DNA from 4 places in the Pseudomonas sp. P108 genome. Region 1 is predicted to be linked to each of the others. Evidence: predicted binding sites of a transcription regulator. Region 1 holds the regulator's gene; each other region holds the start of a gene.
What was found. The regulator sigma-54, encoded in region 1, starts transcription at its own class of promoters, with help from an activator protein. The targets are predictions, from matches to a motif close to ANTGGCATNNANNTTGCTNT.
Positions count from the first base shown of each region.

Region 2: QOM10_RS07990 (flagellar basal body rod protein FlgF) is a predicted target of sigma-54. The motif match lies at 3,126-3,145, and genes of this name have one in related genera.
Region 3: flgB (flagellar basal body rod protein FlgB) is a predicted target of sigma-54. The motif match lies at 3,791-3,810, and genes of this name have one in related genera.
Region 4: QOM10_RS24960 (pilin) is a predicted target of sigma-54. The motif match lies at 942-961, and genes of this name have one in related genera.

Region 1 covers NZ_CP126691.1:1,095,006-1,102,143, reverse strand. The annotation lists gene QOM10_RS04645 (ATP-binding cassette domain-containing protein) at 1-362, opposite strand, end outside; gene QOM10_RS04640 (KpsF/GutQ family sugar-phosphate isomerase) at 638-1,612, shown strand; gene QOM10_RS04635 (KdsC family phosphatase) at 1,612-2,136, shown strand; gene lptC (LPS export ABC transporter periplasmic protein LptC) at 2,145-2,717, shown strand; gene lptA (lipopolysaccharide transport periplasmic protein LptA) at 2,704-3,249, shown strand; gene lptB (LPS export ABC transporter ATP-binding protein) at 3,249-3,974, shown strand; gene QOM10_RS04615 (RNA polymerase factor sigma-54) at 4,162-5,655, shown strand; gene hpf (ribosome hibernation-promoting factor, HPF/YfiA family) at 5,729-6,037, shown strand; gene ptsN (PTS IIA-like nitrogen regulatory protein PtsN) at 6,049-6,513, shown strand; gene rapZ (RNase adapter RapZ) at 6,516-7,138, shown strand, end outside.
Region 2 covers NZ_CP126691.1:1,816,148-1,823,285, reverse strand. The annotation lists gene QOM10_RS08005 (flagellar basal body P-ring protein FlgI) at 1-724, opposite strand, end outside; gene flgH (flagellar basal body L-ring protein FlgH) at 752-1,447, opposite strand; gene flgG (flagellar basal-body rod protein FlgG) at 1,500-2,285, opposite strand; gene QOM10_RS07990 (flagellar basal body rod protein FlgF) at 2,331-3,071, opposite strand; gene QOM10_RS07985 (sigma-54-dependent transcriptional regulator) at 3,371-4,936, opposite strand; gene phhA (phenylalanine 4-monooxygenase) at 5,310-6,101, shown strand; gene QOM10_RS07975 (4a-hydroxytetrahydrobiopterin dehydratase) at 6,219-6,575, shown strand; gene QOM10_RS07970 (amino acid aminotransferase) at 6,575-7,138, shown strand, end outside.
Region 3 covers NZ_CP126691.1:4,998,503-5,005,640, forward strand. The annotation lists gene QOM10_RS21960 (calcium-binding protein) at 1-519, opposite strand, end outside; gene flgE (flagellar hook protein FlgE) at 783-2,123, opposite strand; gene flgD (flagellar hook assembly protein FlgD) at 2,155-2,880, opposite strand; gene flgC (flagellar basal body rod protein FlgC) at 2,896-3,339, opposite strand; gene flgB (flagellar basal body rod protein FlgB) at 3,343-3,750, opposite strand; gene cheR (protein-glutamate O-methyltransferase CheR) at 4,121-4,948, opposite strand; gene QOM10_RS21990 (chemotaxis protein CheV) at 4,995-5,927, opposite strand; gene flgA (flagellar basal body P-ring formation chaperone FlgA) at 6,010-6,771, shown strand; gene flgM (flagellar biosynthesis anti-sigma factor FlgM) at 6,920-7,138, shown strand, end outside.
Region 4 covers NZ_CP126691.1:5,665,838-5,672,975, reverse strand. The annotation lists gene pilB (type IV-A pilus assembly ATPase PilB) at 1-781, opposite strand, end outside; gene QOM10_RS24960 (pilin) at 1,008-1,439, shown strand; gene QOM10_RS24955 (BON domain-containing protein) at 1,738-2,094, shown strand; gene QOM10_RS24950 (DUF2845 domain-containing protein) at 2,365-2,661, opposite strand; gene QOM10_RS24945 (DUF748 domain-containing protein) at 2,661-5,612, opposite strand; gene QOM10_RS24940 (class I SAM-dependent rRNA methyltransferase) at 5,833-6,849, opposite strand; gene QOM10_RS24935 (oxygenase MpaB family protein) at 6,988-7,138, opposite strand, start outside.

The DNA of each region.
Region 1 (7,138 bases):
ATCATTTCTTCCGGCAAATCGGTATGAACACGCAGGGGGAAAGCCACGTTCTCGAACACATCGAGATCGGTGAACAGCGCGCCGCTTTGAAACAGCACACCCATGTGCTTTCGCGCATCGAACAGATCGCTGCGCGAAAGCGCAGGCAGATTCTGGCCGTTGACCCAGACTTCGCCGCTGGCAGGACGCAATTGTGCGCCCATCAATCGCAGCAGCGTGGTCTTGCCACACCCGGAAGGCCCCATGATGCCGGTGACCTTGCCGCGCGGTATGCGAATATCGACGTTATTGAAAATGCTGCGCGCACCGCGCTTGAAGGAGACTCCCTTCAGCTCGACCGCGTAGGCGTTATCGGCACTCATCTAAACTCCTTGCGATGCAGCCTCTCACTCGGACGCCTGTCTTTACTTAAAAAGTACGTACATCCCGGGCAGGCCGAACTGGCGGCGAACTATATCACTGCAAAGGCTACGCGCCCAAGGCTTGTACCAGCCTGAGTTCGGCGATATGACAGGTCCGCAGGCTCTTTTACCGGGTTTTGGTAACGAGTAATGACAAAGCGCGACGAACTTGCGTGAGGCTTTGCCACATAACCGCTATAATCGCCGCCTTTTCATCGGGCTATACGATTTCTGACATGAGCCAATCCAGCGACCTGATTCAATCGGCACAACGCACCATCCAACTCGAAGTGGAAGCCGTACAAGGCTTGTTGCCCCATATCGACGCCGATTTCGTACGCGCTTGCGAGATGATTCTGGCCAGCAAGGGCCGTGTAGTTGTGGTCGGCATGGGCAAATCCGGGCACATCGGCAACAAGATTGCCGCGACCCTGGCCAGCACCGGCACCCCGGCTTTTTTCGTGCACCCGGCCGAGGCCAGCCATGGCGACATGGGCATGATCACTCGTGATGACGTGATTCTGGCCCTGTCGAACTCCGGCTCGACCAACGAAATCGTCACCCTGCTGCCGCTGATCAAACGTCTGGGTATCCAGCTGATCAGCGTCACCGGCAACCCGCTATCGCCGCTGGCCAAGGCGGCCGAGGTCAATCTCAACGTTCACGTCGAACATGAGGCCTGCCCGCTGAATCTGGCGCCGACCTCCTCGACCACCGCAGCGCTGGTCATGGGTGATGCGCTGGCCGTAGCGTTGCTGGAGGCGCGCGGTTTCACTGCCGAAGACTTCGCCTTTTCTCATCCGGGTGGCGCCCTTGGCCGTCGCCTGTTGCTGAAAGTGGAAAACGTCATGCATGCCGGTCAGGAGTTGCCGCAAGTACAGCGCGGCACGCTGCTCAAGGACGCACTGATGGAAATGACCCGTAAAGGTCTGGGCATGACCGTCATTCTTGAAACTGACGGCAAACTCGCCGGGATCTTCACGGACGGCGATCTGCGCCGCACGCTGGATCGCAGCATCGACATTCGCAGCGCCACCATCGATCAGGTAATGACCGCTCACGGCAAGACTGCCCGGCCGGAAATGCTGGCCGCCGAGGCCCTGAAAATCATGGAAGACCACCGAATCAACGCATTGGTAGTCGTAGACGAGGAAGATCGCCCGGTCGGCGCCTTCAACCTCTCCGATCTGCTGCGCGCAGGAGTCATGTAATGAGTAACGATCTGCTGCAACGCGGCAAAGCGATCAAACTGGCGGTTTTCGACGTCGACGGCGTTCTCACCGACGGGCGCCTGTACTTCCTCGAAGACGGCAGTGAGTTCAAGACCTTCAATACCCTCGATGGCCAGGGCATCAAGATGCTGATGAACGCCGGCGTGCAGACCGCTATCATCAGCGGTCGCAAGACCCCGGTGGTCGAGCGTCGCGCGAAAAACCTCGGCATCCCCCACCTGTTTCAGGGGCGCGAAGACAAATTGGTCGTTCTCGACGGTCTTCTCGAGCAACTGGGCCTAAGCTATGAAGAGGTTGCCTATCTCGGTGACGACCTGCCCGATCTGCCGGTGATTCGTCGCGTAGGTTTAGGCATGGCCGTGGCCAACGCCGCCGACTTCGTCCGCGAACACGCCCATGGCGTGACCCGCGCTCGCGGTGGTGAAGGCGCCGCCCGCGAATTCTGCGAATTGATCCTGCGCGCCCAGGGCCGCCTCGATGCGGCCAACGCCGCGTACCTGTGAGCCAAACCATGTTCAGCAAAAAATTTCGTAACTTCCTGCTGTTCGGCTGCATCGCTGCGATTTTCGCCGCGGTCGGCTATTGGAATATCAGCCCGGAACGCTTTCTCGACAAACCACCGGTCACCTCGGTGGAAACGCCTATCGACTGGTATGCGACCAACACGCACACCCTGCAATATCTGCCGGATGGCAAGGTGCAGTATGAAATGACGTCGGAAAAGGCCGAGCACGTAAAGGCAACCGACGTCACGCTGGTGACCAAACCCGATCTGAACATGTACCGCGGAACGGACTTCCCGTGGCACGTGACCAGTGAGCGCGGTGAAGTGAACTCAGGCGGCACCGAAGTCGAGCTGATCGATTCGGTACGCGTTGCGCGCACCGACGAAAAGAAGCGTGACATCCTGATCACTTCCACGCGCATGACCGTGTTCCCGCAGCAGGAATATGCGCAGACCGAGCAACCCGTTAGAATCGACGGCGCTGGCGGTGTATCGACTGGCGTTGGAATGAAAGCGTACCTGAAGGAAAGCAGGATACACCTGCTATCGAACGTAAGAGGACAGTATGAGGCTCGTTAAAACCCTCCCTATTTTGCTCAGTCTGGGCGCAGCACTGGGAAGCGTGAGCGCCTGGGCTCTGCCGAACGATCAGCAGCAACCTATCCGCATTCAGGCCGACGACGCCCAACTGGATGACAAGAACGGCATCGCTACCTATAAAGGTGATGTGATCATCACCCAGGGCTCGATGATCGTTAAAGGCAACACGGTCACCATGACTCGCGCGCCGAATGGCGATATCGACGTAGTGACCTCCGTGGGCAACCTGGCTTACTTCGAGCAGCTGCAAACCCAGGGCGACACCAAACCGGTTCAAGGCTACGGCGTGACGATTCAATACCACGCCCAGCAAAACCGCGTCGTGCTGATCGACAAGGCCAAGGTCGTCGACAAAGACGGCAACGTCACTCAGGGCGAGAAAATCGTCTATGACACCGTGAAGAAACTGGCCAGCGCCGGTCGCGCTACCGGCAGCAAGGTCACCGAGGCGCGTCCGCGCATCGACATGGTGATCCAGCCGAAGAAGAAAACCGACGAGAAAACCCAGTAATGGCAACTCTGAAAGCTCAGCACCTGGCCAAGGCCTATAAAAGCCGCCAGGTCGTGCGTGACGTCAGCCTGTCGATCGACAGCGGCCAGATCGTCGGCCTGCTCGGCCCGAACGGTGCCGGCAAGACCACGTGCTTCTACATGATCGTCGGCCTGGTACAGGCCGATCAGGGCCGCGTACTGATCGACGATCTGGACGTCAGCCATCAGCCAATGCACGGTCGCGCCAAGGCCGGTATCGGCTATCTGCCGCAAGAAGCGTCGATCTTCCGCAAACTGTCGGTGGCCGATAACATCATGGCCATCCTCGAGACCCGCCAGGAACTCGACAAGGCCGGCCGTCGCAAGGAGCTGGAAAGCCTGCTGCAGGAATTCCACATCAGCCACATCCGCGACAACCTCGGCATGAGCCTTTCCGGTGGTGAACGCCGCCGGGTGGAAATTGCTCGCGCACTGGCGACTGCACCGAAATTCATCCTGCTCGACGAACCGTTCGCCGGTGTCGACCCGATTTCGGTCGGCGACATCAAGCAGATCATCCACCACCTCAAGGCCAAGGGTATCGGTGTGCTGATCACCGACCACAACGTCCGTGAAACGCTGGACATCTGCGAAACCGCTTACATCGTCAACGATGGTCAACTGATCGCTGAAGGCGATGCAGAAACCATCCTGGCCAACGATCTGGTCAAGGAAGTGTATCTGGGCCACGAGTTCCGCCTGTAAGCGCAACAGTGCCCGGTGCGCCGCCGGGGCGCTGTATCGATTCAAGCAGGATTTAATCCGCTTTAATTGTTACAGCGCTCTAGGCAAACACTTCAGTTTCAGGCATATAATTTGCTTAAGTTTGGCGCCTCGGCGCCCTGTAGTGGATGGCGCATAGCGCCGGCGAATAAGGTGTTAAGCCCCTGCCATGAAACCATCGCTAGTCTTGAGAATGGGCCAGCAGCTGACGATGACACCGCAGCTGCAACAGGCCATCCGCCTGCTCCAATTGTCGACCCTGGATCTGCAACAGGAAATCCAGGAGGCGCTGGAATCCAATCCGATGCTCGAACGCCAGGAAGAAGGCGAAGACTTCGATAATTCCGACCCCATGGCTGACAACGCCGAACAGAAGCCCAACACCGAGATCCAGGAACCGTCCTATCAGGAAACCGCCCCGACGGTCGACAACCTCGAGGACGGCGAATGGAACGAGCGCATCCCCAACGAGCTTCCGGTCGATACCGCCTGGGAAGACGTCTACCAGACCAGCGCCAGCAGCCTGCCCAGCAACGATGATGACGAGTGGGACTTCACCACCCGCACCTCTGCCGGCGAGAGCCTGCAAAGCCATTTGCTGTGGCAACTGAATCTCGCACCTATGTCCGATACCGATCGCCTGATCGCCGTGACCCTGATCGATTGCATCAACAATCAGGGCTACCTGGACGAAACCCTCGAAGAAATTCTTGAGGCGTTCGACCCGGAGCTGGACATCGAACTGGACGAAATCGAAGCCGTCCTGCACCGCATTCAACAGTTCGAGCCGGCCGGCATCGGCGCGCGCAACCTCGGCGAATGCCTGCTGCTGCAATTGCGCCAGTTGTCGGCCAAGACACCTTGGCTGGCTGAAGCGAAACGCTTGGTCAGCGATTACATCGACCTGCTGGGCAGCCGCGACTACAGCCAGTTGATGCGCCGCATGAAGCTCAAGGAAGACGAACTGCGTCAGGTCATCGAACTGGTGCAGAGCCTTAATCCGCGCCCAGGTTCGCAGATCGAATCCACCGAAGCCGAATACGTTGTGCCTGACGTCATTGTGCGCAAGGACAATGAGCGCTGGCTGGTCGAGTTGAACCAGGAATCGGTGCCGCGCCTGCGCGTCAACGCCCAGTACGCCGGTTTCGTCCGTCGAGCCGACACCAGCGCCGACAACACCTTCATGCGCAACCAGTTGCAGGAAGCCCGCTGGTTCATCAAGAGCCTGCAGAGCCGCAACGAAACCCTGATGAAAGTTGCCACCCAGATCGTCGAGCATCAGCGCGGTTTTCTGGAGTACGGCGACGAAGCCATGAAGCCGTTGGTCCTGCATGACATCGCCGAAGCGGTCGGCATGCACGAATCGACGATTTCGCGGGTGACCACCCAGAAATTCATGCATACCCCGCGCGGTATTTATGAGCTGAAATACTTTTTCTCAAGCCACGTCAGCACTTCCGAAGGCGGCGAATGCTCGTCCACGGCGATCCGCGCGATCATCAAAAAACTGGTTGCCGCGGAAAATCAGAAAAAGCCGTTGAGTGACAGCAAGATCGCTGGTTTACTGGAGGCACAAGGCATTCAGGTGGCTCGCCGCACCGTCGCCAAGTACCGCGAATCCTTAGGGATCGCGCCTTCGAGCGAACGCAAGCGGTTGATGTAAGCCACGTTACAGCGTTCCAGTGGCAGGCTATCCAGCCTGCCGCTTTATGCACTGGCAACGAAGGAGAAGCTGTATGCAAGTCAACATCAGTGGACACCAACTGGAAGTGACCGAACCTCTGCGCGGCTACATCAATGAGAAACTTCAACGATTAGAGCGCCATTTCGACAAGATCACCAACGTGCAAGTCACGATGTGCGTCGAAAAGCTTAAGCAGAAAATCGAAGCCACCTTGCATATCCCCGGCAGTGAAGTGGTCGCCAACGCAGAACATACCGATATGTATGCCGCGATCGACGCCTTGACCGACAAGCTGGATAAACAACTCAAAAAGCATAAGGAAAAGACCCAGAGCCTGCTCCAGGGCGCGACCGGTCGATAACCCCCCATTCCATGATCCGACTTGAAAGTATCCTGACCCCCGGCCGTTCCCTCGTGAACGTGCCGGGTGGCAGTAAAAAGAAAGCCCTCGAACAAATTGCCAACCTGATCGCCCGCGAAGTGCCGGATCTGGCCATGCAGGATGTCTTCGAGGCGTTGATTGCCCGTGAAAAACTCGGTTCCACCGGTTTTGGTAACGGCATCGCCATCCCCCATTGCCGCCTCAAGGGTTGCCAAGCGCCGATCAGCGCGCTGATGCACCTTGACGCTCCGATCGATTTCGACGCCATTGACGGCGCTCCGGTTGACCTGCTGTTTGTTTTGCTGGTCCCGGAAGCCGCCACCGATGCGCATCTGGAGTTGCTACGTCAGATCGCCAGCATGCTGGATCGTAAGGAAGTGCGCGAAAAGCTGCGTAGCGCACCGAGTAGCGAAGCCTTGTATCAGGTCGTCCTGAGCGAGCAGAACGGGCATTAATCATGCGTTTGATCATCGTCAGCGGCCGTTCCGGCTCGGGTAAAAGCACGGCTCTGGATGTCCTTGAGGACAACGGCTATTACTGCATCGACAACCTGCCCGCAGGCTTGCTGCCGGAACTGGCCGAACGCGCGCTGATTCACACTGAGCTGGCGCAACCGCTGGTGGCCGTGTCGATCGATGCGCGTAACTTGCCGAGCCATCTGACGCGCTTTCCCGAGTTGCTTGAAGATGTCCGGGCCAAGCACATCCAGTGCGATGTCCTGTATCTGGACGCCGACGAAGAAACCCTGCTCAAGCGTTTCTCCGAGACCCGCCGACGCCATCCACTGAGCAACGCCAATCGCTCGCTGGCCGAAGCGATCCAGGATGAAACCGCCCTGCTCGGCCCGATCGCCGACCTCGCCGACCTGAAAATCAACACCACCAACCTCAACCTGTACCAGTTGCGCGACTCCATCAAGCTGCGTCTGCTGAATCAGCCAGAGCCGGGCACCGCATTTCTGGTCGAGTCCTTCGGCTTCAAGCGCGGCATGCCGGTGGATGCGGATCTGGTGTTCGATGTGCGCTGCCTGCCCAATCCGTACTGGAAGCCGGAACTGCGTGCGCAATCGGGTCTCGATGC
Region 2 (7,138 bases), 720 kb from region 1:
CTTCGAGGTTTTCCAGGATCGACAGGTAGTCGACGCGCTGGCTCGGATCGAGTGGCGCGGTGACGCGGATCGAACCGCCATCGATGGCTTGCGCGACGCCAGGGCCGAGCATGTCGTTGATCTTGTCGACGATACGTTTGGCGGTGGTGAAGTCGGAACGGTTGAGGTTCAGCGTCAGGCTGTTGCCCTGGTTGAAACCACTCGGTACCGAACGTTCCACCGAGGCACCGCCAGGGATACGACCGGCCGACGGAACGTTGACGGTGATCTTCGATCCGTCACGGCCTTCGGCGTCGAAACCGCCGACGACAAGGTTGCCCTGAGCGACCGCGTAGACGTTGCCGTCGATACCCTTGAGCGGGGTCAGCAGCAAGGTGCCGCCGCGCAGGCTCTTGGAGTTACCGATCGAAGACACCGTGATATCGACCTGCTGACCTGGCTTGGCGAACGCCGGCAAGTCAGCACTGATCGACACCGCCGCGACGTTCTTCAATTGCACGTTGCCCGATCCTGGCGGCACCTTGATGCCGAACTGCGAGAGCATGTTGTTGAAGGTCTGCAGGGTGAACGGGGTCTGCGTCGTCTGGTCACCGGTGCCGTTAAGCCCGACCACCAGGCCGTAACCGATCAACTGGTTGGAGCGCACGCCGGAAATGCTGGCGATGTCTTTCAACCGTTCGGCTTGTGCATTGAAGGCCGCCGACATCAACAGCGCGGCCACCATAAGGCTTTTCAGATTCAACGTAGCCACCTAGAAAGGGAACAGCGGGCTGAGGAAGAAACGGTCGAACCAGCCTGGCTGACTCGTATCGGCAAACGCGCCGGTACCCGAGTAGGTGATGCGTGCATCGGCGACCCGGGTCGACGACACGGTGTTGTCCGTGGCGATGTCATCGGCGCGCACCAGACCGGCGATGCGCACCAGTTCGTCACCGGTGTTCAGTGTCAGCCACTTCTCGCCGCGCACGGCGATGATGCCGTTGGGCAGCACGTCAGCGACGGTCACGGTGATCGAACCGGTCAGGCTGTTGCTCTGCCCGGACTTGGCGTCGCCCTTGGTCGAACGGTCGGCGCTATAGCCGGCGTTCAGACTCAGGTCGTTGCCCCCAATCGGATTGTTAGTGGTCAGGCTGGAGCCGAACAACGAGGTCAGACCGACCTTGTTGTCGCTGTTCTTGTCCATCTGCGAGTTGGCGTTCTTGCTCGCCTGCGTGCGCTCGTTCAGGGTGATGGTGATGATGTCACCGACCCGGAAAGCCTTGCGGTCGCTGTACAGGTTCTGCTCGAAGCCGGCCTGATAGATCGAGCCATTATTGGCGGCAGCCGGCAACGGCGTGCGCGGCAACACCGGGGCGTAGTAAGGGTCATTGGGCTTGGGCGTCGGGGCGACGCAGCCCGCGAGCGAGACGACCCCACTCAATGCCAGAACAGATACAAAGCGATTCATGACCCTACCTCACGGTGTTGCAGGCGACCTCATGGCCGCCTCATAGACTTGATTACAGATTCTGCGTTACGAACGAGAGCATCTGGTCAGCGGTGGAGATCACCTTGGAGTTCATCTCGTAAGCGCGCTGAGTGGTGATCATGTTGACCATCTCTTCAACAGTGCTGACGTTGGAGGTTTCCAGAGTGTTCTGCAGGGTCGTACCGAAACCGGCCAGACCCGGGGTGCCGACTTGCGGCGCGCCGGAAGCGGCAGTTTCCAGGAACAGGTTGTTGCCCACGGCTTGCAGACCGGCCGGGTTGATGAAGTCGGCGGTCTGCAGATTGCCGATCACCTGAGACGCAGCGTTGCCAGCAACCGTGATGGACACGGTGCCGTCACGGCCGACGGTGAAGGTCTGGGCATCGTTCGGAATGACGATGGCCGGTTCCAGAGCGAAACCGCTGGCGTTGACGATCTGGCCGTTGGAGTCGAGGTGGAAGGTACCGTCACGGGTGTAGGACGTGGTGCCGTCCGGCTGCAGAATCTGGAAGAAACCGCGACCGTCGATGGCCATGTCCAGCGGCTGCTCAGTGGTTTGCAGGCTGCCGGCGGTGAAGTTTTTCTGGGTGCCGACGATGCGCACACCGGTACCCAGTTGCAGACCCGACGGCAGTTCGCTGTCCTGGGTCGACTGGGCGCCTGGCTGGCGCTTGATCTGATACAGCAAGTCCTGGAACTCGGCGCGATCACGTTTGAAACCCGTGGTCGACACGTTCGCCAGGTTGTTGGAAATGGTGGTCAGGTTGGTGTCCTGGGCGGACAGACCGGTTTTGGCAACCCATAGAGCCGGAAGCATTCGATTCTCCTCGTGCGCCTGTTTTTCGGCGCGACGTTCTGATAATTAGCTGATCTGCAAGACCCGAGCCATGGCCTGGTCGTCGTCTTTGGCGGTGTTCATCATTTTGACGTGCAACTCGAACTGCTTGGCCAAGGCCAGCACCGAGGTCATCTCTTCAACGGCGTTGACGTTGCTCGACTCAAGGAAACCCGACACCAGTTTGACGTTGGCATCGGCCGGCGCAGGCTGGCCGTCCTTGGTGTAGATCGAGCCGTCGAGGCCCTTGTTCATGTTCTTGATGTCCGGGTTGACCAGCTTGATCCGGTCGACTTCCGCCATGACACGCGGGCCTTCGCCCATCGCACGAATACTGATGGTGCCGTCTTCGCCGACTTCGATCTGCTGCTCGGGCGGCACGGCGATCGGACCGCCATTGCCCATGACCGGCATACCGTTGCCGGCACGCAGCACGCCGAGGGCGTCAACGTTGAGGCTGCCGGTGCGCACGTAGCTTTCGCCGCCGTTCGGGTTCTGCACGGCGATAAAACCGTTGCCGGTGACGGCGACGTCGAGGTCACGACCGGTCTGCACCAGCGAGCCTGGCGTGAAGTCGGTGGCGGGCCGTTCGCTCATGGCAAACGCACGCGCCGGAAAGCTGTCACCGAACACCGGCATCGAACGCGCCTGCTCCAGGTCGCGCTGAAAACCGTTGGTGGAGATGTTCGCCAGGTTGTTGGCATGCGCCTTTTGCGCCAGCGCGTTCTGGCTGGCGCCGGTCATTGCCACATAAAGGTACTTGTCCACACTCTTTCCTCTGCATGCCGGACGTTTGCCGCCCACCGCTGTACTGCTGAGCCATAAGCAATTTGCAGACCAACTTTTTTCTGGCGCACAAAGGCCCGGTAAACAAAGGACTTGAGGGATGGCGAGGGGAAATGTGAAATGTATCGAAGTCGAAAAACCGGCGGTGTTATGCCGCTTGGCGGCAATCCCTCGAATGATCGTTCCCACGCTCCGCGTGGGAATGCCTCAATGGACGCTCTGCGTCCGCTTTGGGACGCGGAGCGTCCCGGGCTGCGTTCCCACACAGAGCGTGGGAACGATCACGTGCTGCCCGACTCTTTGCCGACTTCGTATTCACGCAGCTTGTTGGCAATGGTGGTATGCGAAACCCCCAAACGCTTACCCAACTGCCGACTGCTCGGATGCTCGGAATACAACCGCTCCAGCACCGCTTTCTCGAAGCGCCCGACAATCTCGTCCAGCCCACCCTCCAGCGAGAAATCGCCAAGCGGCTGACGCACGCCGTAATCCGGTAGACGAATATGCTCGGCTTTCACCGTGCCGCCCTCGCACAGCGAAACTGCCTGGAATAAAACGTTTTCCAACTGCCGCACGTTGCCCGGCCAATGGTAATGACTGAGTCGATCCATCGCCGCCGGCGCCAGTTTCGGCAGCGAACAGCCTATCTGCCGACTGGCCTGATCAAGGAAGTGCTCGACCAGCGGGGTCAAGCCGTCGAGGCATTCGCGCAGCGGCGGGATGTGCAAGGACAGTACATTCAAGCGGTGATACAAATCCTGGCGAAACTCGCCGCGCGCGCACAGCTCGGACAGGTCCACCTGGGTGGCGCAGATCACCCGCACATCCAGGTAAACCTCTTCATCGCTGCCGACGCGACGGAAGCAACCGTCCTGAAGAAAGCGCAGCAGTTTCACCTGCAAGCGCGGGCTCATCTCACCGACGCCATCAAGAAACAGCGTACCGCCCGCCGTCAACTCCAGCAGCCCGAGCTTGCCTTCGGCCCGCGCACCTTCAAAGGCGCCGGGGCCGTAGCCGAACAGCTCGGTCTCGGCCATCGACTCGGGCAGGCCGGCGCAGTTGAGCGCCATCAGCGGCGACTGCCCACGCGGACTGGCGAGGTGGCAGGCACGCGCCAGCAACTCCTTACCGGTGCCGGTTTCGCCTTCAATCAATAGCGGCGCATCGAGCGGGGCCATACGCCGCGCTTCACGCACGACGGCGGCCATCACTTTCGAACTCTGGAAGATGCTGTCGAAGCCCCGCAGCTCCTGCTTACGCACGTTATAGATGCGCTCGCCAACGCGGTCGGCGCGATGCAAGGTCAGCACCGCGCCGGCCATGGCTTCGCTGTCGTCATGCTCCGATTGCAGCGGCGCGATGTCGGCCAGAAAGATGTCGCCCTTGACCTTGACCCGCATGCCGTTGATTCGCGATTTATTCGCGCGCACCAGTTCCGGCAAGTCGAAATCTTCGGCATAGCGCGACAGTGGAATCCCCGGCACCTCATCAACGCGCACACCGAGCAACTGCGCCGCCGCGCGGTTGGCCGCGACGATCGAGCCGCCCATGTCGATCGACAGCACCGGAAACTCCAGCGCGCCGAGCAAGGCGTTCAACTCCATGTGCCGCCGCTCGCTGGGCATCAGCCCTACCCGCTTGACGCCGAACACCCCGGCGATCGCCTCGAACTTCGGGCGCAGCGCTTGAAACTGAATATTGATCAGGTTCGGACAGTGCAGGTAGATCGCATTGCCATGCTCGCCACCGACCTCACCGCGCGCCACGTTGATCCCGTAGGCGACCAGCAGGTTGAGGATGTCGCGCAGGATGCCGATGCGGTTCTGGCAGTGGACTTTGATGCGCATATAAATCGCCCGAATAAACGATGAGAAACCTGTAGGAGTGAGCCTGCTCGCGATGGCTTTGGGTCAGTTGATATTGATGCTGACTGATACACCGCTATCGCGAGCAGGCTCACTCCTACAGGGGACCGCGCCAGACTTTTCTGTGGTGGCACGCAGATAGTTGTCAAGATTATGTGACAGCCATCAGGCTTTTCAAACCTGAAAATCACCGAAAATGCGCGACGGCGGTCAATCCGTAACGATAACTTTACGAATTAAAGAGAAATTTCCTACGCGCAAGCCATTCAACCTGCTGCACATCAACCCGCTCTCAGGTAATTCTGAATCCATCGCTGGACATAACAAGAACGAATTCCCCTAGCAGGAGAGCAGTATGAAGCAGACGCAATACGTGGCCCGCGAGCCCGATGCGCAAGGTTTTATCGACTACCCCGCCGAAGAACACGCGGTGTGGAACACGCTGATCACTCGCCAATTGAAAGTGATCGAAGGGCGTGCCTGCCAGGAGTACCTGGACGGTATCGAAAAACTCGGTCTGCCCCACGACCGCATTCCGCAACTCGGCGAGATCAACAAGGTGCTCGGCGAGACCACCGGTTGGCAGGTTGCTCGTGTTCCGGCGCTGATTCCCTTTCAGACCTTTTTCGAACTGCTGGCCAGCAAGCAATTTCCGGTCGCTACGTTTATTCGTACCCGCGAAGAGCTGGACTACCTGCAAGAGCCGGATATTTTCCACGAGATCTTTGGTCACTGCCCGCTGCTGACCAACCCGTATTTCGCCGAATTCACCCACACCTACGGCAAGCTCGGCTTGCAGGCGACCAAGGAAGAACGCGTGTACCTGGCGCGTCTGTACTGGATGACCATCGAGTTCGGCCTGGTCGACACCCCGCAAGGCAAGCGCATCTACGGCGGCGGCATTCTGTCCTCACCGAAAGAAACCGTTTACTCGCTGTCGGACGAGCCTGAGCATCAAGCCTTCGATCCGCTCGAAGCCATGCGCACGCCGTATCGCATCGACATCCTGCAACCGCTGTACTTTGTTCTGCCGAACCTCAAGCGTCTGTTCGACGTGGCTCATGAAGACATCATGGCCATGGTTCGCCAAGGCATGCAGCTGGGTCTGCACGCACCGAAATTTCCGCCGAAACCCAAAGCCGCGTGAACCGCGACTTTTGCTGACAATTGAGCCTGTCAGTCGCCGCCACTTTGGTTTAGCGTGACGGCATTGACGGCTCAAACGCTTGAATAAAAAAAACACACTCGATTTCAGGAATACACCATGTCGACTTTGAACCAAGCCCACTGCGAAGCCTGCCGCGCCGATGCGCCACAAGTCAGCGACGAAGAACTGCCGATCCTGATCAAGCAGATCCCTGACTGGAACATCGAAGTACGCGACAGCATCATGCAACTGGAGAAGGTCTTCCTGTTCAAGAACTTCAAACACGCGCTGGCCTTCACCAACGCTGTCGGTGAAATCTCCGAAGCCGAAGGTCACCACCCGGGCCTGCTGACCGAGTGGGGCAAAGTCACCGTGACCTGGTGGAGCCACTCGATCAAAGGCCTGCACCGCAACGACTTCATCATGGCCGCGCGCACTGACGAAGTGGCCAAGACTGCAGAAGGACGCAAGTAATGCACTTCGACGCCATCGGCCGGGTACCCGGCGACCCGATCCTCGGCTTGATGGAGGCGTATGCGCAGGACACTAACCCGCGCAAATTCGACCTGGGCGTTGGCGTCTACAAGGACGCCCAGGGCCTGACGCCGATCCCGGAAGCGGTGAAAATTGCTGAAGCACGATTGGTCGAAAGCCAGGACACCAAGACCTACATCGGTGGCCACGGCAACCCGCTGTTCGGCAAAGTCATCAATGAGCTGGTGCTCGGCGCCGACTCGAAGCTGATCGCCGAACAACGTGCCGGCACGACTCAGACCCCGGGCGGCACTGGTGCCCTGCGTCTGGCTGCCGACTTCATCGCTCAGTGCCTGCCGGGCAAAGGCGTGTGGCTGAGCAACCCGACCTGGCCGATCCACGAAACCATTTTCGCCGCGGCCGGGGTCAAGGTCAGTCACTACCCGTACGTGGGCAGTGACAACCGCCTCGACGTCGAAGCCATGCTTGCCGTGCTCAATGAAGTGCCGAACGGTGATGTTGTGTTGCTGCACGCGTGCTGCCACAACCCGACCGGTTTTGAC
Region 3 (7,138 bases), 2.7 Mb from region 1:
CGTGGTACCCAGCGAGGCGGTGAATACGTCGTTGTAGTTCGAGCCAATAATGGTTTCGAAATCCGAGAACGTGTCACCTTGCGCGTCGCCACCCAGACCGGTGCCCACACGCGCGGCGGTCATGGTGATGTTGACGCCTTGCTCCGACTGCGCGTAGCTCAGTCGGTCGTTACCGTTGTAACCATCAAGGTTGTCGGCAGCAGCGCTGGCATAGAACGTATCGTCATAATTTGAACCACGGAAACTCTCAATCCCGACAAAGGTATCGCCCGCTGCATACCCGGTATGCACACCGGTTTTCAGGTTCAGGGACACCGCCACGCTGTTGGGTACATCTTCATAGCTGACGGTGTCGAAGCCGGCACCGCCAATCAGTTGATCGGCGCCATCGCCGCCGATCAACAGATCATTACCTGCCCCACCATTCAAGACATCATTGCCCGCCAAACCGCGTATCTGATCATCGCCCGCAGTACCGAGCAGATTATCGGCACCAGCGGTCCCGTTGATTATCGCCATTACATCGTCCTTGTGTTTTTGTGTTGGAAACTACGGTTGAAAAACCAGGTAGAAGCTTCCTGACTTCCATATCGCCATCCAGTGTCATGGCCCAATGAAGCAGGTCGTGCGAAGTTTTGACGCCAAGGTCCTTTGCCAGGCAGGACTGCAACTTCCACACCATAAATTCAGACAAACGGTTAATTGGTGAATGTAAATTTAGTGACACGCATAAAAAAACCGACGCTCAAGGCGTCGGTTTTCAATGCAGCTATCAGATCACATCAAGTCATCTGAATGATGGTCTGCATGATGGTGCTCTGAGTGGAAATAGTCTTGGCGTTCGCCTGATAGTTGCTCTGGCCTTTGATCAGGTCCACAAGCTCGTTGGTCAGGTTAACGTTCGACTCTTCCAGCGAGTTGGAAACAACCGAACCCAAGGTACCGGTTTCCGGTGCATCGTAGCCCGGGATACCCGAAGCAAACGTCTCTTTCCAGCTGGTGCCACCGATAGCCTGCAGGCCTTGTTCGTTGGTGAAGCTGGCCAGTGCAACCTGGCCGATGGCCTTGCTCTGGTTGTTGCTGAAGTTGGCAAACAGCGTACCGGTGCCGTCGATGGTCAGGTTGGTGATCTGGCCAGTGGCGTAACCGTCCTGAGTCGGAATCGAACGCGCGGTGTCAGCGTTGTACTGAGTGGTCTTGGCCATCGAAATAGTAATGCCGGCCGGGTTGGCCGATGCGCCGTTAGGCGTAAAGGTGCCGTTGACCACTTTGCCCGGTACCCAACCGGTCAGTTTCAAGTCGCTACTGATGATCGGGTTCGGCGCCGGAGCCGGTAACGTGCTAGGCGTGCTGACCTGCAGCAGGTTGCCGGAACTGTCAAACGTAAGCGTCGAAGCAACCGGATCGACCTTGGTTGGATCGCTACCGGCTGCATCCGGGTTACGGCCATCGACCAGGGTGTACACCTTCCAGGTGTTCTCGCCAGTTTTAACCACGTACTGGTCCATAACATGCGAGTTGCCCTGCGTGTCATAGATCGGAGTGCTAAAGCTCTTCGTGTACGTCTCAAGCTTGCTTGGGTCGAACTTGACGGCGTTGGTGCCGGTATCAACGATCACCGACGCAGTCGAGTTCAAGTTGATGCTCGACGTCACCAACGAAGTCGATTTCGGCGCCAGGTTCGACGTATCGATCTTCAGATCGGTCAATACACCGTTGATGATCTTGCCGTTGGCGTCCACACCGTAACCCTGCAGGCGCGAGGTGTAATCGGTGTTGGTGATGTAACCGGCGTTGTCGACCTTGAACGTACCGGCACGGGTGTAGGACACCGAGCCGTTGTTGCTCATGGTGAAGAAGCCCGAACCGTTGATGCCCATGTCCAGCACGTTACCGGTGTTGTTGATGTCACCCTGGGTGAACTGCTGGGAAACGTTGGCCAGGCGCACGCCGTTGCCGATCACTTTGCTGCCGCTGCCCAGGCGAGTGGCCGAGTAGACGTCTTCGAATTCTGCACGGGACGATTTGAAACCGGCGGTCGCGACGTTGGCGATGTTGTTGCCGGTCACGTCCAGTTGTTTGTTGGCTGCATAGAGACCGCTAAGGCCGATATTGAAAGACATATTCCACTCCTTTGTGCCGGGTTAATCGGCTCTATATACCAATGGTTTGTACTTTGGACAGGGCAACGGTGCCCTTGCCGGACAGGTTGAGCATCAGTTCGCCGCCGGTCTGGCTGATCGTCACGCTGGTGACGGTGGCCGGCAGGTACGTCGCCATGTCGGTCGAGGTGCCATTGATCGATGCGTTGGCCTTGACGGTATAAGTACCGGTCTTGACCAGATTGCCGTCCTTGTCCTTGCCGTCCCAAGTGAAGCTCGCGGCGCCTGCCGCGCGACTGCCCAGATCGATGGTGCGAACCACCGCGCCGCTGCTGTCGGTAATGCTCACGGTGCCGCCGGCGATCGACGACGGAACGGTGACCGAACCGGTCATGCCTTTGCTCGGATCGTCGAGCTGAACCGAGTTGGTCTGCACGATCACATTGCGACCCACCAGCGACGAAGCCTGCAAGGCTTGCGAGGAGTTGTAGTTGCCGGCCAGCGAACTGACCGTGCTGTTCAGCGTGGTGATGCCTTCCAGGCTGCTGAACTGGGCCAACTGGGCAACGAATGCGCTGTTGTCCTGCGGATCGAGCGGGTTCTGGTTTTTTAGCTGGGTGACCAGCAATTGCAGGAACGCGTCCTTGCCCAGGGCCTGGCCGCCGGTGGCGCTGTTAGTGGCCGAAGCAATGCCACCGGCGGTCGAACTGGTCTTTTTCGACGAGTTCGACAGGATGTCATTCATGCTCAAGCTGCTGGTGGTATCGGAAACACTCATGGCCGTCGCCCCTTATTACTGACCGAGGGTCAGTACCTTCTGCATCATGGTTTTGGCGGTGTTCATCATTTCGGCGTTGGTCTGGAAGGACCGGCTCGCGGAAATCATGTCAGCCATTTCTTCCACCACGTTGACGTTCGGGTAGTAGACGTAGCCTTTGGCGTCGGCCGCCGGATGGTTCGGCTCGTAGCGCGCTTCAAGGTTGCTCTGGTCTTCGACCACGCCGAGCACCTGTACGCCTTGACCGGCTGCGTCCTGGCTCTGGAACAGCGAGTTGCTGCCACTGTTCTGGCCGCCCTGGAACATGGTGGCGAATACCGGGTGACGGGCGCGATAGGTCTGGTCGATGCTTGAGGAGACGGTTTCGGCGTTGGCGATGTTCGACGCCACGGTGTTCAGACGCGTGGTCTGTGCGCTCATGCCGCTGCCGGCAATGTTGAAAACGCTGGACAGGGACATGGATTACTCTCCGCGCAGGGCTGACACCAGCCCTTTGAATTTGCTGTTGAGCAGGGTGAAGCTGGCCTGGAAGCCGACGGCGTTTTCCGCGTAGTTCGACTGTTCCAGTTGGGCGTCCACGGTGTTCTGGTCGATCGAAGGTTGCATCGGCGTGCGATACATCAGCGATTCGTCGCCGTTGCCCAGGCCTTCAGCTTCGATGTGACGGCTGTTGGTCATGTTCAGGGCGATGGTGCCGTTAGCGTTTTTCTGGGTCTGTGCTTCAAGCACTTTGGAGAACTCCAGATCCCGCGCCTTGTAGTTCGGGGTATCGGCGTTGGCGATGTTGTTGGCCAGCACTTCGGCACGCTGGGCGCGGAAGCCCAATGCCTTTTCGTGAATGCCGAGCGCTTTATCGAAGCTGATGCTCATGTCGGGAACCTTCAGGTGACCGGTTTTTCGTAACTGAGCTTTAGCAAGCGCCGTGCCAAACCATAAAACACCCATAAACCGGGGCTTTGCAGGACGTCGGCAAAGCGGCAATGCCAGAAAAGCGGCAACAGGTTTCCGCCGGATGCCGCTTTTCTGCCGCTTGCCGCCCATCCCATACACACCACGATCCCTGTAGGAGTGAGCCTGCTCGCGATAGCGGTGTGTCAGAAACCGATGATGCTGAATGTGCTACCGCGATCGCGAGCAGGCTCACTCCTACAGGGGGTTTGTGGTGTTAAGGAGAATTTCTTCGGGCACAAAAAAACGGCAGACCTTTGCAGGCCTGCCGTTTTTTGTATTGCCGATGCAATCACTTCGCCTGGTAAATGATCCCCGGGCTGCACTGCACCATCTGGTAATGGTCCGGCAAACCGTTCAACGCTTCGGAAGCGCCAAGGAACAGATAACCGCCCGGCTTCAACGTGCTGTGAATGCGCAACAGAATGTCTTTCTTCACTTCGGCAGAGAAGTAGATCAACACGTTGCGGCAGAACACGATGTCGAACTTGCCCAGCGCGGCATAGCTGTCGAGCAGGTTGAACGAGCGAAACTCCACACGGTTCTTGATCGGCGCCTTGATTACCCAGCGCCCCGGCCCTTTCGGGTCGAAGTAACGCTGCAGACGTTCCGGCGACAAACCGCGACCGATTGCCAGACTGTCGTACTCGCCGGTCTTGCAGTTGGTCAGCATAAGACCGGACAGGTCGGTGGCGACAATCTGCACACCCATCTTCAACTGGCCAAGATTCGTGCGCTCGAACTCGTCGATCGACATCGACAGCGAGTACGGTTCCTGACCCGACGAGCAGGCTGCCGACCAGATCCGCAGACGCTGGTTGGGGCTGGCCTTGATCGCTTCAGGCAGCACCTTGTTCTTCAAGACTTCAAACGGATAGGTGTCACGAAACCACAGGGTTTCGTTGGTCGTCATGGCATCGACCACCTGCTCGCGCAAACCGCTGCGCGGCTGGGTCTGGATGCGCTGAACCAGCTCACCCAGGGACTTGATGCCTTGCTGCTCCATCAGTTTGTTGAGACGGCTCGAGACCAGGTACTGCTTGTTTTCACCGAGCAAAATGCCACAGGCTTTTTCCAGGAAGACCCGGAACTGTTCGAAATCCAAATTACCCGTAGACAATGATGCCGCCTCTTAAATCGTGTTGACCGCCAAGGGCAAAGCGCCCTCAGCTGATATCTGCTGCTTTGATCCGGTCGACTACCCGGGATGCCAGGTCATCAGGGCGGAATTTGGCCAGGAAGTCATCTGCACCGACTTTCTTGACCATCGCCTGATTGAATACCCCGGACAACGAAGTATGCAGGATGATATGAAGCTTTTGCATGCGTGCGTCGCCGCGGATTTCCGCCGTCAGGGTGTACCCGTCCATCTCCGGCATCTCGATGTCGGAAATCATCATCAGGAACTCTTCTTCCGGCTTCTTGCCCTCGTCGACCAGCTTGCGCAGGTAATCCAGCGCCTGTTTGCCGTCGTTCAGCGCCACCACTTCGACACCGATCGTCTGCAGACAACGCGTGACCTGCTTGCGCGCCACCGATGAGTCATCGACCGTCAAGACACGCAAAGACAGTGCCTTGGTCTGGGTCTCGACATCGACCACGCCCACCGAAATCGCTTCCGGTGTCGGCGCAACTTCCGCCAGCACTTTCTCGACGTCGATGATTTCGACTAACTGATTGTCCACCCGAGTCACAGCGGTCAGGTAATGATCGCGACCGGTGCCCTTGGGCGGCGGATGAATCTCTTCCCAGTTCATGTTGACGATGCGCTCCACCGAGCGGACCAGGAAACCCTGGGTCTTGGTGTTGTACTCCGTGATGATCACGAACGGGTTGTTCTTGTCCTTCAACGCTCCGGAACCGGTGGCCATTGCCAGATCAAGGATCGGAATGGTCGCCCCCCGGATATTTGCCACCCCGCACACGACAGGACTGGACTTGGGCATCAACGTCAGCGACGGGCACTGCAACACTTCCCGCACCTTGAACACGTTGATTCCATAGAGCTGCTGACCGTCAAGACGGAACAACAACAACTCCAGGCGATTCTGCCCCACCAGTTGCGTGCGCTGGTTCACCGAATCCATTACACCAGCCATGCCCAGACTCCTACACCAACGCCAAGTGTTGTTGCGACGCACATTCATTGCTAAACGGCACGGCGCTTGCTTTTTAACTCGTATGAACGCTCAAACGACATTTTTCCGACACCTGACCTCCCGCGCTCGCAAAAGCCTTTGCGCGATGTCAGCCGTCTGCTGCTTTTTCGCTGGCAGCCCTGCCATTGCTGATGCGGTTACCTTGCCTGACATGCTTATCGGCGTCACTCAGGGCTTTCTTGAGTTCACCGTAGAAGACTATCTGGCTACCAGTCAAACGGAAGGTCGCTACGAAATCGAAGTAAACCAGCTCGACCCCCGTATGCGCATGCCTATGTGCGACAAGGAATTGACAGCGACTTTGGAGAGCCCGGCACGTCCGTTGGGCCGGGTCACGGTGAAGGTCCGCTGTGAAGGCGCCTCGCCCTGGACCGTGTTCGTGCCCGCTCAAGTCCGCCTGTTTCGCGAGATTGTGACGACCACGCGGCCACTGAAACGCGCAGGGATTATCGAGCCACAGGACGTGACCTTGCGAGAGCGCGACGTAAGCACGATCAACCAAGGCTTTCTGACTTCGGTAGACGAAGCGATCGGGCAGAAATTAACCCGACCAACGGTCGCCGATCAGGTGATTACACTGGTCCATCTGGAACAGGCCGAAGTGGTTCGCAAGGGCGATCAAGTGGTCATCACCGCACGCAGCGGTACGCTGGCCGTGCGCATGCCCGGTGAAGCACTGGCCAATGGCGGTTTGAAAGAACAGATACGCGTGAAAAACCTCAATTCGCAACGGGTCATCAAGGCGCAAGTCACCGCGCCCGGCCAAGTGGAAGTGGCGATGTAGAAAACTGGCGCTGACCCCGGCTGTTCCCTAAACTGTGCCGCAGCAGGACACGCGCCGGCGCATGCAAGGCTCATTGTAAATGTGCCTAAAGTTTTCCAGAGGGTGGCCGAAAACATGGCAAGCGTCCAAATTCCCAGAGGTTTTTATCATGGTCATCGATTTCAGCCGTTTGAACAACTCCTCGTCACTTACGGGCAGTACACGTACCAGCAACGCCAAGGAAACCGCCGAAACCGGTACCTCTGCGCCGCTGAATACCCAGGCCGAAACGGCCAGTACCGCAAAAAGCGGGGAATCGGTACACCTCAGCAATGAGGCTCAACAGTTGCAGAAGGTCACTGACAAGCTGCGCGATCAGCCTGCTGTC
Region 4 (7,138 bases), 2.1 Mb from region 1:
TCTTGATCCGCCCGTCCTGCGGTTTGCGCCGTTCCGAGATATCGAGGCTGGCCATGACTTTCAGGCGCGCGGCGATGCGCCCGGCCAGTTGAATCGGTGGCTTGGCCACCTCGCGCAAAATGCCGTCGGTGCGCACCCTTACCCGGTAGTTCTTCTCGTAGGGTTCGAAGTGCAAGTCGGAAGAGCCGCTCTTGATCGCGTCGAGCAGCATCTTGTGCACGAAGCGCACCACCGGCGCATCGTCGGCGTCGAGACCGGCGATGGCATCCTGTTTGTTGTCGTCAATGGATTCGACGTCGAGGCCATCGAGATCGACATCGGCCATGTCCTCCAGACCGCTGGCGTTGGTGTCGAAGAATTTTTCGATGGCATCGCTGAGCTTGTCGTCCTCGACCAGAATGGCTTCGGTGCTCAGCCCGGTGCTGAACTGAATGTCGTTGATCGCTTGATGATTGCTCGGGTCGGAAATGCCCACGAACAGCTTGTTGCCACGTCGCCACAGGGGCAGGGCGTGATGCTGGCGCACGAGTTTTTCGCTGACCAGGCCTTTGGGCTGGGTTTCCTTGTCCAGGCAATTGAGATCAAGCAAGGCCATGCCGAAATGCTCGGAGGCGATTTCGGCGACCTGTGAGCTCTTGACCAGCTTGTTCTGCACCAGATAGCTGACCAGCGACAAGCGATTACGCTGGGCCTGTTGCGAGGCTTGCTGGGCGCTTTTTTCCGTGAGCAGTTCGGCCTGCACCAATTGCTTGGCCAGACCGCTCAGAGCGATGTCATTCATGGGGATTCCGCACGCTTGCAGTTCATGACTTATAGCCTAGTCAAGTGACAGCGCCAAACACGGCCAGTGCAGGTGACAAAAAGTGTCAGATAGTGCGGTTGCGGGTTGTAGGAAATGGCGATGTATGTGGTTCGCGCCCAAGGGGCGGGGCTTCGAAGGCGTTGGCATGGCCTATGCTGCTTCCCTTGCAGATCATGAGATTTCGACTCATGCATGGAGCGTGTCTATGAAAAAACAACAAGGTTTTACTCTGATCGAGCTGCTGATCGTGGTGGCGATCATCGGGATTCTGGCGACCATCGCCTTGCCGCAGTATTCCAAGTATCAGGCGCGGTCGAAGGTAACGGCGGGGCTGGCGGAGATCAGTGCGCTGAAGGTGCCGTTTGAAGACACCATCAATCAAGGCACCGATCCTACGCTGACATTGGTTGCGGGTAGTGCGACGGCGGCGACATCCAACTGCACACTCGCCGCATCCGGTACTGCATCCACCGGTGCCGGAACCATCACTTGCACACTGCTCAATGCCCCGGGTCCGGTGCTGAGCAAGACCATCACCCTGACTCGTTCTTCAGGGACCGGCGCGGGTGTATGGACCTGCGGTACCACCGTTGCTCCGGATTATTCCCCTAAAGGCTGCACCGCCAGCGGTACATAAGCGGTCAGTGATGTACTCGAAAATGCCCCGCACTGCGGGGCATTTTCCATTGCGCGGCACTTCACAAAAGCTTCAATAATTTCAGCGCCTTAGGAACTTTCCGAAAAACCGTAACTTGCATGTCGATAATTCGAAGGTCATGCAAATTGCATGATTTCGAAAATTTTGCTAATTGATAACTTATTGATTTATAAGGAAATTATCGATTCTCAAAAGTTGGCACAGCGTTCGCAACTACCTTGGTAACCCTGCTGACAAGACAACCAGCAGACTTTCCAGAAAAACAGGAGTTACTCGTATGAAGAAGTTCGCTATCACTGCCGCTGCTGCTACCGCGCTGACCCTGACCATGGCTTCCGGTGCATTCGCACAATCCACCCAAGCTACCCAGGCTCCAATGACTCTGGCTGCCGGTGAAGTCACCCAGGCTAAAGAAGCTACTTCCGATACCTGGATCACCACCAAAGTCAAAGCTGACCTGGTCACCGAAAAAGGCATTCCAGGTACCGACATCAAAGTAGAAACCAACAAAGGCGTTGTATCGCTGTCGTCGACTACTGCTGTAACTGAATCGCAGAAAGACGTTGCTGTTGCAATCGCCAAGAAAATCAAAGGCGTTAAAGCGGTCTCCGCTGACGGCCTGAAAGCCGAGTAAGGCATGACTTCTCGCCTGGACCGGGAGAAGACGCGACAGACGGGCCGAGCAATACGTCTGCCGCAACTTTAGAGTTCATGCGAACGGTCACACGGATGTGACCATTACAGGCCCCGCCACTTGTGTCGGGGCTTGTTCTATTTCAGAGACAACACAAAACAAATGTAGGAGTGAGCCTGCTCGCGATAGCGGTGTGTCAGTCAGCAATTTGATTAGCTGACAGACCGCTATCGCGAGCAGGCTCACTCCTACAGGGGAATCGGTGTCGGGTCAGTTGCCGCGTTTGCTGCTGATCTGCCGCAGGCGATTGCCTTCGAAGCGCAGGTATTGATACATGCCGTTGCTCGGGCCGTAAGTCCATTCCTCTACCTGAAACTCCTCGCGGCGATTGGCGCTGCGCTTGTAGCCCAGCACATCGCGGCTGACCGGCTCACCGCACTTTTGCAGGACTTCGCTGGAGCGGTCGCCAAGGCTGATCAATTGACTGCCGCAGCGCAGGGTATCGGACGCAACGGCATGGCTGGCAGCGAGCGCCAGTGTCAGCGTGGCCAGCCATTGACGCTTCATCACTCGGCATCCAGATGCATTTGCGTCACCACGCGGCCGTCGCTCTCGGCCTCACCAAGATTGGCATCGATAAAGTAAACGCGGTCGTCTGCCAGTTGGCCTTTATCGACCAGATAATCCTTGATGCTGCTGGCACGGTCCTGACCCAACTGACGCAGCAGCACATCGCTGCCACTCCAGAACTGGATCACGCCGTCGCGCATCTTCGCTGTGCGTTCTTCCTTGCCCAGATCCTTCCATTCGGCCGGTGGCTGGGTTTTCAGACGGGTGCGGTAAATGCCTTCGAGCAGTGGGCCTTTCTCGCCCTCTGGCACTTGCAGCAGCGACGCCTGAGCCGGGACTTTATCGCCACGACGCTGGAGCATCTTGTAGTAGTTGTACTGGTATTCACGTTCCAGACGCTGCTCGGCGAGCAACGGGCCGTCACTGCTTTTGGCGGCCGTGCCTTCGATCTCCAGGCGCAGTGCCGGACGCTCCTTCAGTGCTTGGGACAGCTTGATCAGCGCGGCTTCGGCATCTTTGCTCAAGTCGCTGGAACCTGGCGCAAACGACACGGTGCCTAGGTCTTGCGAACCGCCGCCACTGATCAGCCCGCCAATCATTTTGAACGGCGCTGCAGCGGCTTTGACGATCAGGTTGCGCAGGGTCTGCCAGACTATCGGCATCACGCTGAACTGCGGGTTGTTCAAGTCGCCGGTCACCGGCAATTCGATGGAGATCTTGCCGTCAACGTCCTTGAGCAGCGCTATCGCCAGTTTCAGTGGCAGGCTCACGGCATCCGGGCTGTCGACCTTTTCACCGAGCTGCAATTGCTCGACCACCACTTTGTTCTCGGCTTTGAGCTGGCCCTTGGTGATCAGGTAATGCAGGTCAAGGTTGAGCCGGCCCTTGCGGATACGGTAGCCGGCGAATTTGCCGGAGTAGGGCGTCAGTGTCGTCAGCTCGACGCGTTTGAAACTGGTGGCGATGTCGAGGCTGGCCATCGGGTCGAAGGGATTGACCGCGCCCTTGATGGTCACCGGTGCGTAGCGGTCGACCTTGCCTTTGATTTCGACGCTGGCCGGTTTCGCCTGACGGCTGTCGATGGTGCCGATCTGGCCGTTGAGCTGCTGCACGGCGGTGGCGAAGTTCGGCGTCAGGCTGAAGTCGGCAAAGTTGGCCGAGCCGTCATTGATCGCGATGCCACCGATGTGAATGCCCAACGGTTTCTCGTTGCTGGCCGGTTTCGCTGTCGTGGTTTTCGCGCCACTGTCGGCCGGTTGCGGGATCAGCAGGTCGTCGATGTTGGTGGTGCGATCGTCGTTGATCATGAACCGCACATAAGGCTGGAACAGGTTGACCTTGTCGATCGACAGACTGTCGCCGTGCTGATAGTTCAGGCCTTCGACCACCACTTGCTGCCATTTGAGGAAGTCGCGGGTTTTCAGGGTGTCGAGGGTGTGCAGTTGATCGATTTGTGCGCGACCGGTGACGCTGAGTGCCAGTGGTCCGGTGCTCTTGAGATTGACCTTCAGATCACTGCCGAGCATGCCGCTGCGCAGTTCCAGACGAATGAACGGGTTGATGTAGGACTGCGCGACACGCAGGTCGATGTCCTGGGTTTTCACATTGAGCTGGGCATTGACCGGGGCGAGATTGACGGTGCCGTCGGCCGTGATCTTGCCTTGCTTGCCCACGCCGCTGTCGAGCTTGAGCTTGAAGGGCGAACCGTTGAGGCTGTCGAAATCCTGCAGGTCGACGTTCAGCGGGGTGATGTCCAGTGCCACCGCAGGTGTTGCCGAGCGGTCGGCAAGGTGCACGGTGTAGTTGCGCAATTGCACGTCTTTGAGCAGCACTTGCCATGGCTTGCTCGGCGCAGTCGGTTCAGCTTTCGGCGAGTCGGCAGCGGCTGGCGTGTTCGCCGGTTCTGCGGCGGCTTTGGCGGCAGGTTTGGACGGTTGGCTGGCGAACAGTTTCTGCCAGTCCAGTTGCCCGTCAGCTTCGAGTGCAGCCCAGGTTTCCAGTTTGTTGCTGCGGATCTTGCCGACCACGACTTGTTGCTTGGCCAGATCCACCGAGGTTTCGCTGACGTCCAGGCGTTCGAGTTTCGCCAGTGGCCGCCCATCCGGAGCCTTGATGGCGAACGGCGCGATGCTCACCGCCACGTTGTTCAGTTGCAGCTCGGTTTCTTTCGACAGATTGAGTTTGTATTCGCTGCTGAGGCTGATCACACCGTCTTCAAGCACAAGCGGCACCGAATCACGCACGTAGGGCCAGAACGCTTTCATCTTGCCGTCGGTGACTTTCAGGGTGCCTTCGGAAGTGAACGGGATCAGGCTGAAATTGCCACTCCAGTCGATCCGCCCACCGGCCGGGCCGATGGCGACCAGGGTCATGTCGGCACTGTCTTCGGGCAGGGTGCTGAGGTTTTTCAGTTCGAAGCTGAGGTCGTCGTAGAGAAACTCGATGGGCTCGCTCGGGCGCACGTCCTCAAAGTGCACGACGCCGCCGGCCAGCTTGATGTTGTCAATGCGCAGCGGGAACGGTTTGGCGTCCGGGTCGGCTGGTGTCGGCTCACTGGCCGGCACATTGAACAGGCCGAGCAGGTTGAGTTTGCCGTCTTTGGCGAAAAGGATTTCGGTTTTCGGCTTGTCCAGCTCGATGTTGGCCAGATGCAGGGCTTTGGTCCACAGGCTGTCGATTTGCAGGTCGGCGTACAGGCGATCGAAGCCGACCTGTTCCTTGCCCGGCTCGCCGATGACCAGTCCCCACAGGGTGACTTCAAGGCTGAACGGGTTGAGCTCGATACGCTGGATATGCGCAGGCACCGTTGCGTAATTGGCCAGTTGTTGATTGGCCACACGCAGGGCGATGCCCGGCAAAATCAGAAACCCCAGCAGGCTGTAGAGGGCCAGAGCAGTCAACAAGGCGCCAATCGCGCGAATCAATCCTTTGGGCATGTGCGGCTTCATCTGTCTGAATCGGAGTGCCTTGGAGTATGGCACGCGATTCTGGTTCCGAAGTACCTCGCATGGAGCAGGATTGTTCAGATTCCTCTGTAGGAACGTTTTCCATGTGGGAGCGAGCCTGCTCGCGAAGGCGTCATATCAGTCGCTCTCTTCGTTGGCTGATACACCGCTTTCGCGAGCAGGCTCGCTCCCACATTAGATAGTTGTCAGCCGTGCGAGCGGTTCAGAGCTGCAGGATCAGGGTTTTCAGCGGCGGTTGCTGGTCCATGGACGGGAAGTCGGCACCCGGGGTCATCACGCTCCACTCACGCACCGGGCGTCCGGTCTTCTCGGCACAGCGCAGCACCTGCTCGCGCCAGTCGTCCATGCTGACTTTCGCCAGGTTGTTGCAGCAGATCAGCACGCCGTTGTCGGCGGTGGTCAGCAGGGCAGGTTTGAGCAGGCTCTGGTAGTCGCGCAGCAGGTCGACGGTGCCGAATGCACTCTTGGCCCAGGCCGGTGGATCGAGCAGGACCAGGTCATATTGGCGCTGATCGAGGCGCTGGTAGCTCGGCAGTTTCTGCCCCCGGCGCTGGCTGATCGGCAGCCCGGCGAGTTGGCGGATGGCCGGGAAGTAGTCCGACTGGATGAACTGCATCTGCGGCAACTGCGGGTTGAGCAGACCGTTTTCGCGGCCGACCGCCAGATTGCCTTCGGCGAAATCCAGGTTGCACACTTCACGCGCGCCACCGGCGGCTGCGCTGAGGCCGACGCCGCAGGTGTAAGCGAACAGGTTGAGCACGGATTTGCCTTTGGCGTGATCCTTGACCCAGCCACGGGTGTTGCGCAGGTCGAGGAACAGCAGCGGGTCCTGCCCGGCATGACGCCCGCGCACACGGTAGTTCAGACCCCATTCGTGACCGACCAGATCGGCCAGCGCGGCGTCTTCGGCTTTGTAGACGCTGTCTTCACGATCAATACGCGAATTGCCACGGGAGCGGTCGTTGTAAACCAGCAACGTTTCCAGGCCCAATGTTTGATTGACCATGGCGTGCAGTTGCAGCAGGTCATCGCGCTCGAGGGTCTGGTGGAAGCTCTGCACCAGCAGTTGCGGGCCGTAGCGGTCGATGGTCAGACCGCCAGCGCCTTCCTGGCTGCCGTGGAACAGCCGATAACAATCGGTGCCCTGGCGGTGCAACTCGGCGAGCAAGTCCTGGCGTTGATCGAGGGCGGCGCGCAGCGCCTGATTCAAGGAAGACATGCGGGCGCCTTGCTGGAGAGAATGGGGGCGCGGGAGTTTAGCAGTTTGGCGAGCAATCGAGTTGCGACCTTCGCGAGCAGGCTCGCTCCCACATGGGAATGCATTCCAAATGTGGGAGCGAGCCTGCTCGCGAAGTTTTCAGGTCAGCAAACCCATCCTGCGTTTGGCTCGTTGCACCGAACCATTGCGCATCGCCCAGCGCAGTATCGGCGCGCTGCGTCTGACGCTGGCGCGAATCAACTGGCGTTGCAGCGAACTCTGGCGGACATCGAGCATATCGCTGGCCCAG